Linked DNA regions of Methylobacterium currus. The protein of the gene in region 2 interacts with the protein of the main gene of each other region in a pairwise test. Links are inferred from orthologs where the notes say so. Each region holds a gene or a part of one and is shown on either strand. Other genes may lie near its edges. The genes, in order: gyrB and gyrA.

Region 1 (5,734 bases), 730 kb from region 2 along the record:
TGCTGCACGCCCTCACCGACGCGATCCTGGGCGCGCTCGCCGACGGCGATATCGGCGTCCACTTCCCGCCGAGCGATCCGCGCTGGCGCGGCGCCTCCTCCGACCAGTTCCTGGCCGACGCGGTGCGGCGGGTGACCGAGCGCGGTGGGGTGATCGATCACCTCGACATCACGGTCCTGGCCGAGGCGCCCCGCATCGGCGCCCATCGCGAGGCGATCCGCAGCCGGATCGCCGAGATCGCCGGGGTGCCGCTCTCGGCGGTCTCGATCAAGGCGACCACGACGGAGAAGCTCGGCTTCGTCGGCCGGGCCGAGGGCCTCGCCGCCCAGGCCGCCGCCACGATAAGGTTGCCCGCGGCGACCGTCCGGCTGCCGGAGGCGCGTCCGTGATGTTCGATGCCGCCCTCGTCACCCGCGCGAGCGTGCTGATCGCCGCCTATCGCGAGCGCCAGGCCCGCCTCGTCACCGCCGAATCCTGCACCGGCGGCCTCGTCGCCGCCCTGCTGACCGAGGTGGCGGGCTCCTCCCTGGTGCTGGAGCGCGGCTTCGTCACCTATTCCAACGAGGCGAAGGCCGAGATCCTCGGCGTCGACTTCAACCTCATCTCGGCCCATGGCGCGGTGAGCGAGCCGGTGGCCCGGGCGATGGCCGAAGGGGCGCTCGCCCATTCGCGGGCCGACGTGGCGCTCGCCATCACGGGCGTCGCGGGTCCGGGCGGCGCCACGCCGACGAAGCCCGTGGGCCTCGTCCATTTCGGCCTCGTCGCCGCCGGCCGGGCGACCCGGCACATCGAGCGCCGCTACGGCGATCTCGGCCGCTCCGAGGTCCGGCGTTGCGCCGTCGAGGACGCGCTCGGCTTCCTGGAGATGGCGCTCGAGAAGGTGTGAGGCGCGGGGCGGCGGTCGGTTCCTCGACCTCTCGCGACAACTTGCGGCCACGAGGTCCCGGTTCGCTGGGCGCGAACGTCGAAATGCGAGAGCCTGTCCGATAGGGCGGACCGACTTGTCACCCTCGGCGGTTATGGGTCCCGGGTTCCGCTTTCGCGGCCCCGGGATGACGCGGAGGGTGGCAATTCGGTTGGCTGACCCGACAATCTCCGAGACGGGTCGAGGGCTTCACACGTCGAGATTGGCCACGTTCAGGGCGTTCTCCTGGATGAACTCCCGGCGCGGCTCGACCACGTCGCCCATCAGCTTGACGAACAGGTCGTCGGCGTCGGTCGTGTCCTTGACCTTCACCTGGAGGAGCGAGCGCACGTCGCGGTCGAGGGTGGTCTCCCAGAGCTGCTGGGCGGTCATCTCGCCCAGCCCCTTGTAGCGCTGGAGCTGCAAGCCCTTGCGGCCGAGGGCCATCATGCCCTCGAACAGCGCGACCGGCCCGTGCAGCATCGTTTCGTCGCCCCGGCGCACCAGGGTGACGGGGGCGCCGTAGATCTCGCTCAGGTTCTCGGCCCGCTCGTCGAGGCGGCGCGCCTCCTGCGAGTGGATCAGCGCCTCGTCGAGCACCGCGACCTGGCGCACGCCGCGCAGGGTCCGCGACAGCACGTAGCCGCCGTCCTTGGCCTCGCCCTCCCAGCCCTGCTCGATCTCGTCCGCGATGGTGTTGAGGCGCCGGGCGATCTCGTCGGCCACCACCTCGGCCTCGTCCGGGTTGCCGGCCACCGACGGGCGCAGGGCGCCCGCGATCGCCGCCTGCTCGACCACGACGCGGTCGTAGCGCGAATGCATCCCGTGCAGGACCTGGCGCACGCCGCGCGCCTCGTCGACCAGGGCCTTGAGCTGCGGCCCGCCGAACTCGGTGCCGGTGGCGAGCTTGAGCACCGCCCCGTCGACGCCGCCGTCGATCAGGTAATCCTCCAGCGCCCGGTCGTCCTTGAGGTAGATCGAGGTCTTGCCCTTCTGGGCTTTGTAGAGCGGCGGCTGGGCGATGTAGAGGTGGCCGCGCTCGATCAGCTCCGGCATCTGGCGGAAGAAGAACGTCAGCAGCAGGGTGCGGATATGCGAGCCGTCGACATCCGCATCGGTCATGATGATGATGCGGTGGTAGCGCAGCTTGTCGGGATTGAAGGCGTGGGCGCCGTCCCGGCCGATCCCGGTGCCGAGCGCGGTGATCAGCGTGCCGATCTCCTGGCTCGACAGCATCTTGTCGAGCCGCGCCCGCTCGACGTTGAGGATCTTTCCGCGCAGCGGCAGCACCGCCTGGAAGGTGCGGTCGCGGCCCTGCTTGGCCGAGCCACCGGCCGAGTCGCCCTCGACCAGCAGGATCTCGCATTTCGACGGGTCGCGTTCCTGGCAATCCGCGAGCTTGCCGGGCAGCGAGGCGATGTCGAGCGCGCCCTTGCGGGTGGTGAGATCGCGCGCCTTGCGCGCCGCCTCCCGCGCCGCGGCGGCGAGCGCCACCTTCGCGGCGATGACCCGCGCCTCGTTCGGATGCTCCTCGAGCCAGGTGCCGAGCGTCGCGTTCATCACGCCCTCGACCGCCGGCCGCACCTCCGAGGAGACGAGCTTGTCCTTGGTCTGCGAGGAGAATTTCGGGTCGGGCACCTTCACCGAGACCACCGCGGTCAGCCCCTCGCGGCAATCCTCGCCGGTCAGCGCGACCTTCTCCTTCTTGGTCACCCCGCTCGCCTCGGCGTAGCCGGTGATCTGGCGGGTCAGCGCGGCCCGGAACCCGGCCAGGTGGGTGCCGCCGTCACGCTGCGGGATGTTGTTGGTGAAGCACAGCACGTTCTCGTGGAACGTGTCGTTCCACCACAAGGCGACCTCGACGCCGATGCCGTCGCGCTCCTGGCGCAGGACGATCGGCGCCTCGATCTGCGGCTCCTTCGCCCGGTCGAGGTAGCGCACGAAGGCTTCGACCCCGCCCTCGTAGACGAGCTCGTCGCGCTTGTGCTCGGCGTGGCGGGCATCCGTCAGAACGATGCGCACGCCGGAATTGAGGAAGGCGAGCTCGCGCAGGCGCTTCTCCAGCGTCGCGTAGTCGAACTCGATCATCGTGAAGGTGTCGGGCGAGGGCAGGAACGTCACCTCGGTGCCGCGGCGGTCGCCGGCCGGGCCGACGACGGCGAGCGGCGAGACCGCGTCGCCGTGGCGGAACTCCATCGCGTGCTCCTGGCCGGCGCGCCAGATGCGCAGGCGCAGCCAGGTCGAGAGGGCGTTCACCACCGAGACGCCGACGCCGTGCAGGCCGCCCGAGACCTTGTAGGAGTTCTGGTCGAACTTACCGCCGGCATGCAGCTGGGTCATGATGACCTCGGCCGCCGAGACGCCCTCCTCCGGGTGGATGTCGGTCGGGATGCCGCGGCCGTTGTCGGAGACCGTGCAGGAGCCGTCGGCGTTGAGGGTGACGGTGACGAGGGTCGCGTGGCCGGCCAGAGCCTCGTCGATGGCGTTGTCGACGACCTCGTACACCATGTGGTGCAGGCCCGAGCCGTCGTCGGTGTCGCCGATATACATGCCGGGCCGCTTGCGCACCGCGTCCAGGCCCTTGAGGACCTTGATCGAGTCGGCGCCGTAGGTGTCGGGGGTCAGATCGCGGGCGGGTTCGGCCATGTCGGTTCCTGGTGCGGGCGGGCGCGCGTCGCAGGGGCGCGGCCGGCGCCGGCGCCGATCTTGCGATTCGGCGCCGTCTGGGTCTCGTCGTGTCTCAAGGATCCCGGGCCGTGGCGGCCACGACCCCGTGCCTCCCTGATGTAAGCATTCCGCCTTGAAATTGCATCGGTTTTCGGCGCCGCAGGGGCACTTTTTCGGCGCCGCGGCGGGGGCTTTCCGGGGCCCGGCGGGGGTGGGCCGGACACCCCGTCCACCCCTGCCGGAAGATCACCGGGGTTACGTTTCGCCGCACCCCGTTAAGGATCCGCGAACGGGCCCTGTCAGCCCTTGAGCGAGCCCCGGCTCGCCTCCTCGAGCCGGGCCGCCGCCGCCGGGTCGAGGGCGAGGCGCACGCCGCCCAGGATCTCGTCGAGCTGCGCCACCGAGGTGGCGCTGGCGATCGGCGCGGTGAGGCCGGGCCGCGCCACGAGCCAGGCGATCGCGACCTGGGCCGGACTGGCGCCGTGATCGCGCGCCACCGCGTCGAGGAGGTCGAGGAAGGCGAGGCCGCGCGGGTTGAGGTAGCCCGAGACCCGGGCCTCCCGGGCGCGGCCCGACGCGGCGCCCGCCTGCCGGTACTTGCCGGTCAGGAAGCCCGCCGCGAGGGAGAAGTAGGAGATCACCCCGATTCCCTCCTCCCGGCACAGGGGCTCCAGCTCCGCCTCGTAGCCGGCCCGCTCGGCCAGGCTGTACTCGGGCTGAAGGCACTCGTAACGCGGCAGGCCCTCGCGGGCGGCCACAGCCAGCGCCTCGCGCAGGCGGGCGGCGGAATAGTTGGAGGCGCCGATCGCCCGCACCTTGCCGGCGCGGATCAGCCGGTCATAGGCCGCGAGCGTCTCCTCGAGCGGTGTCTCCGCGTCGTCGAGATGGGACTGGTAGAGGTCGATCCGGTCGGTCTGGAGGCGGCGCAGGGATTCCTCGACGGCCCGCTCGATGGAGGAGGCCTTCAGGCCCTTGCGGCCGTCTCCCATGTCCATGCCGACCTTGGTGGCGATGACCATGCGGTCGCGGGCCCGGCTCGCCTTGAGCCAGCGCCCGATCACGGATTCCGATTCGCCGCCCTGATGGCCCGGCGCCCAGCGCGAATAGACGTCGGCGGTGTCGATGAAGGTGAAGCCGGCCTCCAGCAGCCGGTCGAGCAGCGCAAAGGAGGTCGCCTCGTCGGCGGTCCAGCCGAAGACGTTGCCGCCGAAGCAGAAGGGCGGGACCGAGAGGCCGGAACGGCCCAGGGGACGCAGGTCCATGGCGGAATTTCCTACTGAATGAAGGGGTTCGACAGCCGCTCCTGGCCGATCGTGCCGGTCGGGCCGTGGCCGGGGATGAAGGCGACGTCGTCGCCGAGCGGCAGGAGCTTGGTCTTGATCGAGGCGATCAGGGTGCCGTGGTCGCCCCCCGGCAGGTCGGTGCGGCCGACCGAGCCCCGGAACAGCACGTCGCCGACCTGCGCGAAGCGGGCGTCCCGGCTCACCAGCACGACGCTGCCCGGGGAGTGGCCGGGACAGTGCAGCACGTCGAAGGTCAGCTCGCCGACCGTCACCGTGTCGCCCTCGTTCAGCCAGCGGTCGGGGGTGATCGCCTTCGCACCGCCGAGGCCGTAGGCCGCCCCGGTCTCGGGCAGGCTGTCGAGGAGCGGCTTGTCGGCGATGTGCGGCCCCTCGACCGGCACGTTCAGCGCGTCGCGCAGGTCGGCCGCGCCGCCGGCATGGTCGATATGGCCGTGGGTGAGCAGGATCTTCTCGACCGTGACCCCGGCCTTGGCGATCGCCGCCTGGATCCGGTCGAGATCGCCGCCCGGATCGATCACCGCGGCCCGCTTCGTCGCCTCGCACCACAGGAGGGTGCAGTTCTGCTGGAACGGCGTGACCGGGATGATCGCGGCGCGGGGCGTGCTCGGCATGGTCGGCCTTGGATGAGACGAAGGTGGCTCCTTGTAGCCCGGAAGCGGGCGGTGCGGCACCCCGGGGCCACCGCTCTCGCTCCAGCCACCAGTCCTCTCCCGCCACGAAGGCCCGCGGGCCCGGCCGCCCGTTCCGATGCAGCCTGCGCACCCCGGCGCCAGTCGCGGTCGCGGAACGCCTCCGTGAGGCGGGCGGCCTCCTCCGGCCGTCGGGCGCCCGTGCAGGGCACGAGGCTCGCCGGCGCCAG
Region 2 (6,043 bases):
CCGCCGATCAGGTGCCTCTGCCGCCGCCCCGGCCCGACGAGGCGAAGGGCCCGGCCGCCACCGATCCAGCCGTCAAGGAGCCGTCCGGCAAGGAGGCGAACCCCAAAGAGACCGGCAAGGACGCCGCCAAGGACGCCGCCAAGGAGAGTCCGGCTGCGCCCGCCGCCGAGCCGGCGCCGCTGCCGCCGGAGCGGCCCGCCGACCTGCCCTCCGGCCCGGCACCCACCCCCGCCACGGTCGTGCCGGACGACACCGCCTGCCTGCGCCGGCTCGAACGCCTCGGCGTCAAGGCCGAGCCGGTGGCGCCCCTCGCCGACGGCCTGTGCGGGGCGGCCAAGCCCCTGCGGGTGACCGCTCTGCCCGACGGCGTCGCGCTCGCGCCCGCCGCCACCCTCACCTGCGTCGCCGCCGAGGCCTTGAGCCGCTGGAGCACCGAGGTGCAGGTGATCGCCGAGCGGACCCTCGGCAAGGCTGCTCAGACGTTCAAGATCGGCGGCTCCTACGAGTGCCGCGGCCAGAACCACGATCCGAGCGCCAAGCTCAGCGAGCACGCCTACGCAAACGGGGTCGACGTGATGGGCTTCACCTTCGAGGGCAGGGCGCCGGTCGCCGTGGGCGCGACGCGGGAGGGCACGCCCGAGGCGGCGTTCGAGGCCGCGATCAGGGCCCGTGCCTGCGGCTTCTTCCGCACCGTGCTCGGGCCCGGCTCGGACGCCGCCCACGCCAACCACCTCCATCTCGACGAGCGCGAGCGCCAGGCCGGCCACCGCCTGTGCCAGTGAGCGCGACAAGGGCGGGAACGGGGGAGGCGTCCGGCGCTTTAGGCCTTGCTGATTTCATGGTCAGGAGAGGGTCGGATGTGGAAGACGGCGAGGCTCGGGGCGGCTCTGCTGGTGGTGGGGTTGTCGGGCGCGGCCGGTGCCGCGGAGGCTCCCCTGACGCCGGAGGCGATCAATCAGGCGCAGTTCGGCGCCGGGGCGGCGAGCCAGGAGAAGGGCGCCAGGGAATCCGGCAAGAAGGAGACGAAGCCCGCCAAGGCCACGGAGAAGGCCACGGAGAAGGCCGATGAGAAGCCTGATGGGAAGCGCGCCGACCCGCTGACCGTGCGGGTGCAGGTGCTTCTCGACCGGGCCGGCTTCTCGCCCGGCGCCATCGACGGGCGGGACGGCGACAACTTGCGCGGGGCGCTCACGGGCTTCGCCAAGGCCAAGGGCCTGACCTCCTCCGGCCAGCTCGACGCGCCCGTGTGGCAGGCCCTGTCCGGCACCAGCCAGGACCCGGCCGTGACGCAGTACACGCTGACCGAGCAGGACGTCGCCGGCCCGTTCGTCGAGGAGATCCCGCCGAAGATGGAGGAGCAGGCCGACCTGAAAGCGCTGTCCTACACGTCGCCGGCCGAGATGCTGGCCGAGCGCTTCCACATGAGCAAGGGATTGCTGGAGGCCCTCAACCCTGACGCAGCCCTGACCAAGGCCGGCACGGTGATCACGGTCGCGGCGGTGCCGCCGCTGGAGACCGGCCGCATCCCCGGCAAGGAGCTGCCGCAGGCCCCGAAGGTCACCCGCATCGAGGTCGACAAGGATGCGCTCCAGGTCCGGGCCTATGGCGAGGACGGAGCGCTGATCCACCTCTACCCGGCCTCGATCGGCAGCGAGGAGAAGCCGGCGCCGAGCGGTGTCCTGAAGGTCGAGAGCGTCGCCTTCGACCCGACCTACACCTATAACCCGAAATACGAGTTCAAGGGCGTCGAGGCGAAGCACAAGTTCACCATCAAGCCCGGCCCGAACAGCCCGGTCGGCGTGGTCTGGATCGACCTCTCGGGCGATGACGGCTACGGCATCCATGGCACGCCCGAGCCGGAGAAGGTCGGCAAGACCGAGTCGCATGGCTGCGTCCGGCTCACCAACTGGGACGCGCGCGACCTGGCGAAGCACGTCGCGAAGGGCGCGACGGTGGATTTCGGGAAGTGAGCGGCGTCCTGCCGAGTTGAAACTCTCCTGGTCACGACCCCATGGGCTTCGGTGAAGCGGGAGAACATCCTCTGCGAAACACAAACGCCGTGTCCGTGAGCTTGATCGGCTCACGGAAACGGCGTGGCGGATGCGGCGGGAGAGAGAGGCCGATCAGGCTCCCTCGACCTCCCCCCCATCCCCCTCGACCTCGGTGTCCGCCTCGCCCTCGCCCTCGATGTGCTCCACCGACACCACCTTCTCGGTCTTGTCGGTGTTGAACACCGTGACGCCCTGCGAGGCGCGGCCGACCACCCGGATGTCGTCGACCGGAACCCGGATCAGCTTGCCGGCGTCCGTCACCAGCATGATCTGGTCGCTGGTCTCGACCGGGAAGGACGCGACGAGGGTGCCGTTGCGGGCATTGACCTCCATCGCCTTGATGCCCTTGCCGCCGCGATTCGACGTCCGGTACTCGAAGGACGAGGTCCGCTTGCCGTAGCCGCGCTCCGACAGGGTGAGGACGAACTGCTCCGCCGCCCCCATGGCGATGTAGCGGTCCTGCTCCAGGTCGATCGAGGCCGCGGCCTCCTCGGCCTCGGGCTCGGGCGCCGCCGGCAGCTCGATCGCCTCGCCGGTGGCGCGCCGGTCGGCGTTGGCGCGCTTGAGGTAGGCCTGGCGCTCCTCGGGCGAGGCCTCGAAGTGGCGCAGGATCGTCATCGAGATGACCTGGTCGTCCTTGCCCAGGTTGATGCCGCGCACGCCTGTCGAGTCTCGGCCCTTGAACACCCGCACGTCGGTGACGGGGAAGCGGATGCACTGGCCCGCCCCGGTCGTCAGCAGCACGTCGTCGGCTTCCGTGCAGATCTCGACATGGACGATGTGGTCGCCCTCGTCGAGCTTCATGGCGATCTTGCCGTTGCGGTTGACCTGCACGAAGTCGGACAGCTTGTTGCGCCGCACGCTGCCGGAGGCGGTGGCGAACATCACGTCCAGGGTCTCCCAGGACGCCTCGTCCTCGGGCAGCGGCATGATGGTGGTGATGCGCTCCTTGCCCTGGTCGAGGGGCAGGATGTTGACGAGCGCCTTGCCGCGGGCGTTCGGCGCCGCGAGCGGCAGCCGCCACACCTTCTCCTTGTAGGCCTGCCCCTGCGAGGAGAAGAACAGCACCGGGGTGTGGGTGTTGGCCACGAACAGGCGGGTGACGAAATCCTCGTCGCGCATCGACATGCCGGCGCGGCCCTTGCCGCCGCGGCGCTGGGCCCGGTAGGTCGAGAGCGGCACCCGCTTGATGTAGCCGGCGTGGGACACGGTCACGACCATGTCCTCGCGCTGGATCAGGTCCTCGTCCTCGACGCTCGAATCCCAGTCCAGGATCTCGGTCCTGCGCGGGGTCGCGTACTCGGCCCGCACCTCCGCCAGCTCGTGCTTGACGATGCCCATGATCCGGGCGCGCGAGCGCAGGATGTCGAGGTAGTCGGCGATCTCGTCGGCGAGCCGCTTCAGCTCGTCGCCGATCTCGTCGCGGCCGAGCGCGGTCAGGCGCTGCAGCCGCAGGTCGAGGATGGCGCGGGCCTGGGTCTCGGACAGGCGGTAGGTGCCGTTCTCGCTCACCCGGTGGCGCGGGTCGTCGACGAGGGCGATCAGCGGCGCGATGTCCTCCGCCGGCCAGTCGCGGGCCATCAGGGCCTCGCGGGCGGTGTTCGGATCGGGCGAGGTGCGGATCAGCCGGATCACCTCGTCGATGTTGGCGACCGCGATGGCCAGCCCGCACAACACGTGGGCCCGCTCGCGCGCCTTGTTCAAGAGGAACTTGGTGCGGCGGGAGACGACCTCCTCGCGGAAGTCGATGAAGGCCTGGATCAGGTCCTTGAGGTTGAGGAGCTCGGGGCGCCCGCCGTTCAGCGCCACCATGTTGCAGCCGAAGCTCGTCTGCAAAGGGGTGTAGCGGTAGAGCTGGTTCAGGACCACGTCGGCGACGGCGTCGCGCTTCAGCTCGACGACGATGCGCATGCCGTCGCGGTCGGATTCGTCGCGCAGGTCGGCGATGCCCTCGACGCGCTTCTCGCGCACCAGGTCGGCGATCTTCTCGACCAGCGACGCCTTGTTCACCTGATACGGGATCTCGGTGAAGATCAGCGCCTCGCGCTCCTTGCGCAGCTCCTCGATATGCGACTTCGCCCGCATGATCACCGAGCCGCGGCCGGTCATGTAGGCCGAGCGGGTGCCCGAGCGCCCGAGGATCGAGCCGCCGGTGGGGAAGTCCGGCCCCGGGATGATGTCGTTCAGGCCCTCGATGGTGATCGCCGGGTCGTCGATGAGGGCGATGCAGCCGTCGATCACCTCGCCGAGGTTGTGCGGCGGGATGTTGGTCGCCATGCCGACCGCGATGCCGCCGGCGCCGTTGACGAGGAGGTTGGGGAAGCGGGCGGGCAGGACCGCCGGCTCGTCCTTCGACTCGTCGTAGTTCGGGTTGAAGTCGACGGTGTCCTTGTCGATGTCCTCGAGCAGGGCCATCGCGGGCTTCGCCAGTCGCGATTCGGTGTAGCGCATCGCCGCCGGCGGATCGCCGTCGATCGAGCCGAAGTTGCCCTGGCCGTCCACCAGCATCAGCCGCATGGCGAAGTCTTGCGCCATGCGGACGAGGGCGTCGTAGATCGACTGGTCGCCGTGCGGGTGATACTGACCCATCACGTCGCCGACGATGCGGGCCGACTTCACGTACTTGCGGTCCGGCAGGTAGCCGTTCTCGTACATGGAGTACAGGATGCGGCGGTGCACGGGTTTCAGGCCGTCGCGCGCATCCGGCAGGGCCCGGCTGACGATGACGCTCATCGCGTAGGCCAGGTAGGACTGGCGCATCTCGTCGGTGATCGAGACGGGCTTGATGTCGGTCGCGGGCGGGGGGGCGCCGGTCGGGTCGTTCTCTGCCAAGGTCTGTCTCTCGTCGCGGCCCGCGCGGGCTCACACTCTCTCGCCGGACGGCTTAGCCGATTTGCGCTCCGGGTGCCAGCGCCAAAGCCCGGCACGGAGAGCGGAAGGCGAAGCAAATCAGCATCTTAGATGGGCGTTCCGGAGATGTTCCACAAGCCCGCCCGATACCGGTGGACGAGTGTCCCGCGAACTCGTTAGAGATTGGCAAAGGATGCGGGAGGACGGCGCCGGTGGCGGCCCGCCCGCCTGCGGGAGGCCGCCGATGGACGTCGTGATCTACCACAACCCGGCCTGCGGCACGTCGCGCAACGTGCTGGCGATGATCCGCAATGCCGGCATCGAGCCGCACGTCGTCGAGTACCTGAAGACCCCTCCGGCACGGGAGCTGCTGCGCCGCCTCCTCGCCCGGGCCGGCCTCACCGTGCGCGAGGGCTTGCGGAAGAAGGGGACGCCCTACATCGAGCTCGGCCTCGACGATGACGCCCTCACCGACGACCAGCTCCTCGACGCCGTCGCGGCCCACCCGGTCCTGCTCGAACGCCCGCTGGTGGTGAGCCCCCGCGGCGTGCGCCTGTGCCGCCCCTCCGAGCGGGTGCTGGACCTGCTGCCGCCGCAACAGGGCGAGTTCGTCAAGGAGGACGGCGAGCGCGTCATCGACGAGCACGGACGCCGGGTCGCCTCTACCTGACGCTCTGGGCCCGAGTCCCATGACCTTCCGGTTTCCATGACCTTCCGATTTCCATGATCGTCCAAGGACGCTGGCCGGTCATCTCGGCCCTCGGCATCGTGCAGATCCTCGCCTGGGGCTGCAGCTACTACCTGCTGACGGTGCTCGGGCCGTCGATCGCGGCGGAGACCGGCTGGGGTCTGCCCTGGATCTTCGGCAGCCTCACCGCCGGCATGCTGGCGGCGGGCGCCGTCGCGCCGCTCGCCGGACGGACGATCGGCCGCCTCGGCGGACGGCCGGTCCTGACGGTCTCGGCGCTGCTCCTCGCCGCGGGGCTGGTGACCTTGAGCCTCGCGCCGAACCTGCCGGTCTTCGGCCTCGGCTGGCTGGTGATCGGCGCCGGGATGGGGTCGGGCCTCTACGATGCCGCCTTCGCGACGCTCGGGCGGCTCTACGGCGCCGATGCCCGCCCGGCGATCACGGCGCTGACACT

Evidence for each region.
Region 1: the proteins of gyrA (region 2) and gyrB interact in binary tests that used the Escherichia coli proteins (3 or more experiments, as listed by UniProt). The link is inferred for Methylobacterium currus from one-to-one orthologs.

Annotation. Positions count from the first base shown.
Region 1 is NZ_CP028843.1:1,504,856-1,510,589, reverse strand. What follows is about bases 833-3,875. They hold gyrB (DNA topoisomerase (ATP-hydrolyzing) subunit B), read right to left. Parts: upstream 3,551-3,875; coding sequence 1,115-3,550; downstream 833-1,114. Other genes in these bases: DA075_RS06915 (aldo/keto reductase), read right to left, coding at 3,871-3,875; DA075_RS06925 (CinA family protein), read left to right, coding at 833-886. Also shown: DA075_RS06930 (bifunctional 2-C-methyl-D-erythritol 4-phosphate cytidylyltransferase/2-C-methyl-D-erythritol 2,4-cyclodiphosphate synthase), read left to right, coding at 1-389; more of DA075_RS06925, read left to right, coding at 386-832; more of DA075_RS06915, read right to left, coding at 3,876-4,833; DA075_RS06910 (MBL fold metallo-hydrolase), read right to left, coding at 4,845-5,486. UniProt on the Escherichia coli protein: DNA gyrase negatively supercoils closed circular double-stranded DNA in an ATP-dependent manner to maintain chromosomes in an underwound state.
Region 2 is NZ_CP028843.1:777,589-783,631, forward strand. The notes cover bases 1,924-5,275. They hold gyrA (DNA gyrase subunit A), read right to left. Parts: upstream 4,884-5,275; coding sequence 2,124-4,883; downstream 1,924-2,123. Other genes in these bases: DA075_RS03575 (L,D-transpeptidase family protein), read left to right, coding at 1,924-1,970; arsC (arsenate reductase (glutaredoxin)), read left to right, coding at 5,146-5,275. In the rest of the region: DA075_RS03570 (extensin-like domain-containing protein), read left to right, coding at 1-782; more of DA075_RS03575, read left to right, coding at 858-1,923; more of arsC, read left to right, coding at 5,276-5,571; DA075_RS03590 (MFS transporter), read left to right, coding at 5,625-6,043. UniProt on the Escherichia coli protein: A type II topoisomerase that negatively supercoils closed circular double-stranded (ds) DNA in an ATP-dependent manner to maintain chromosomes in an underwound state.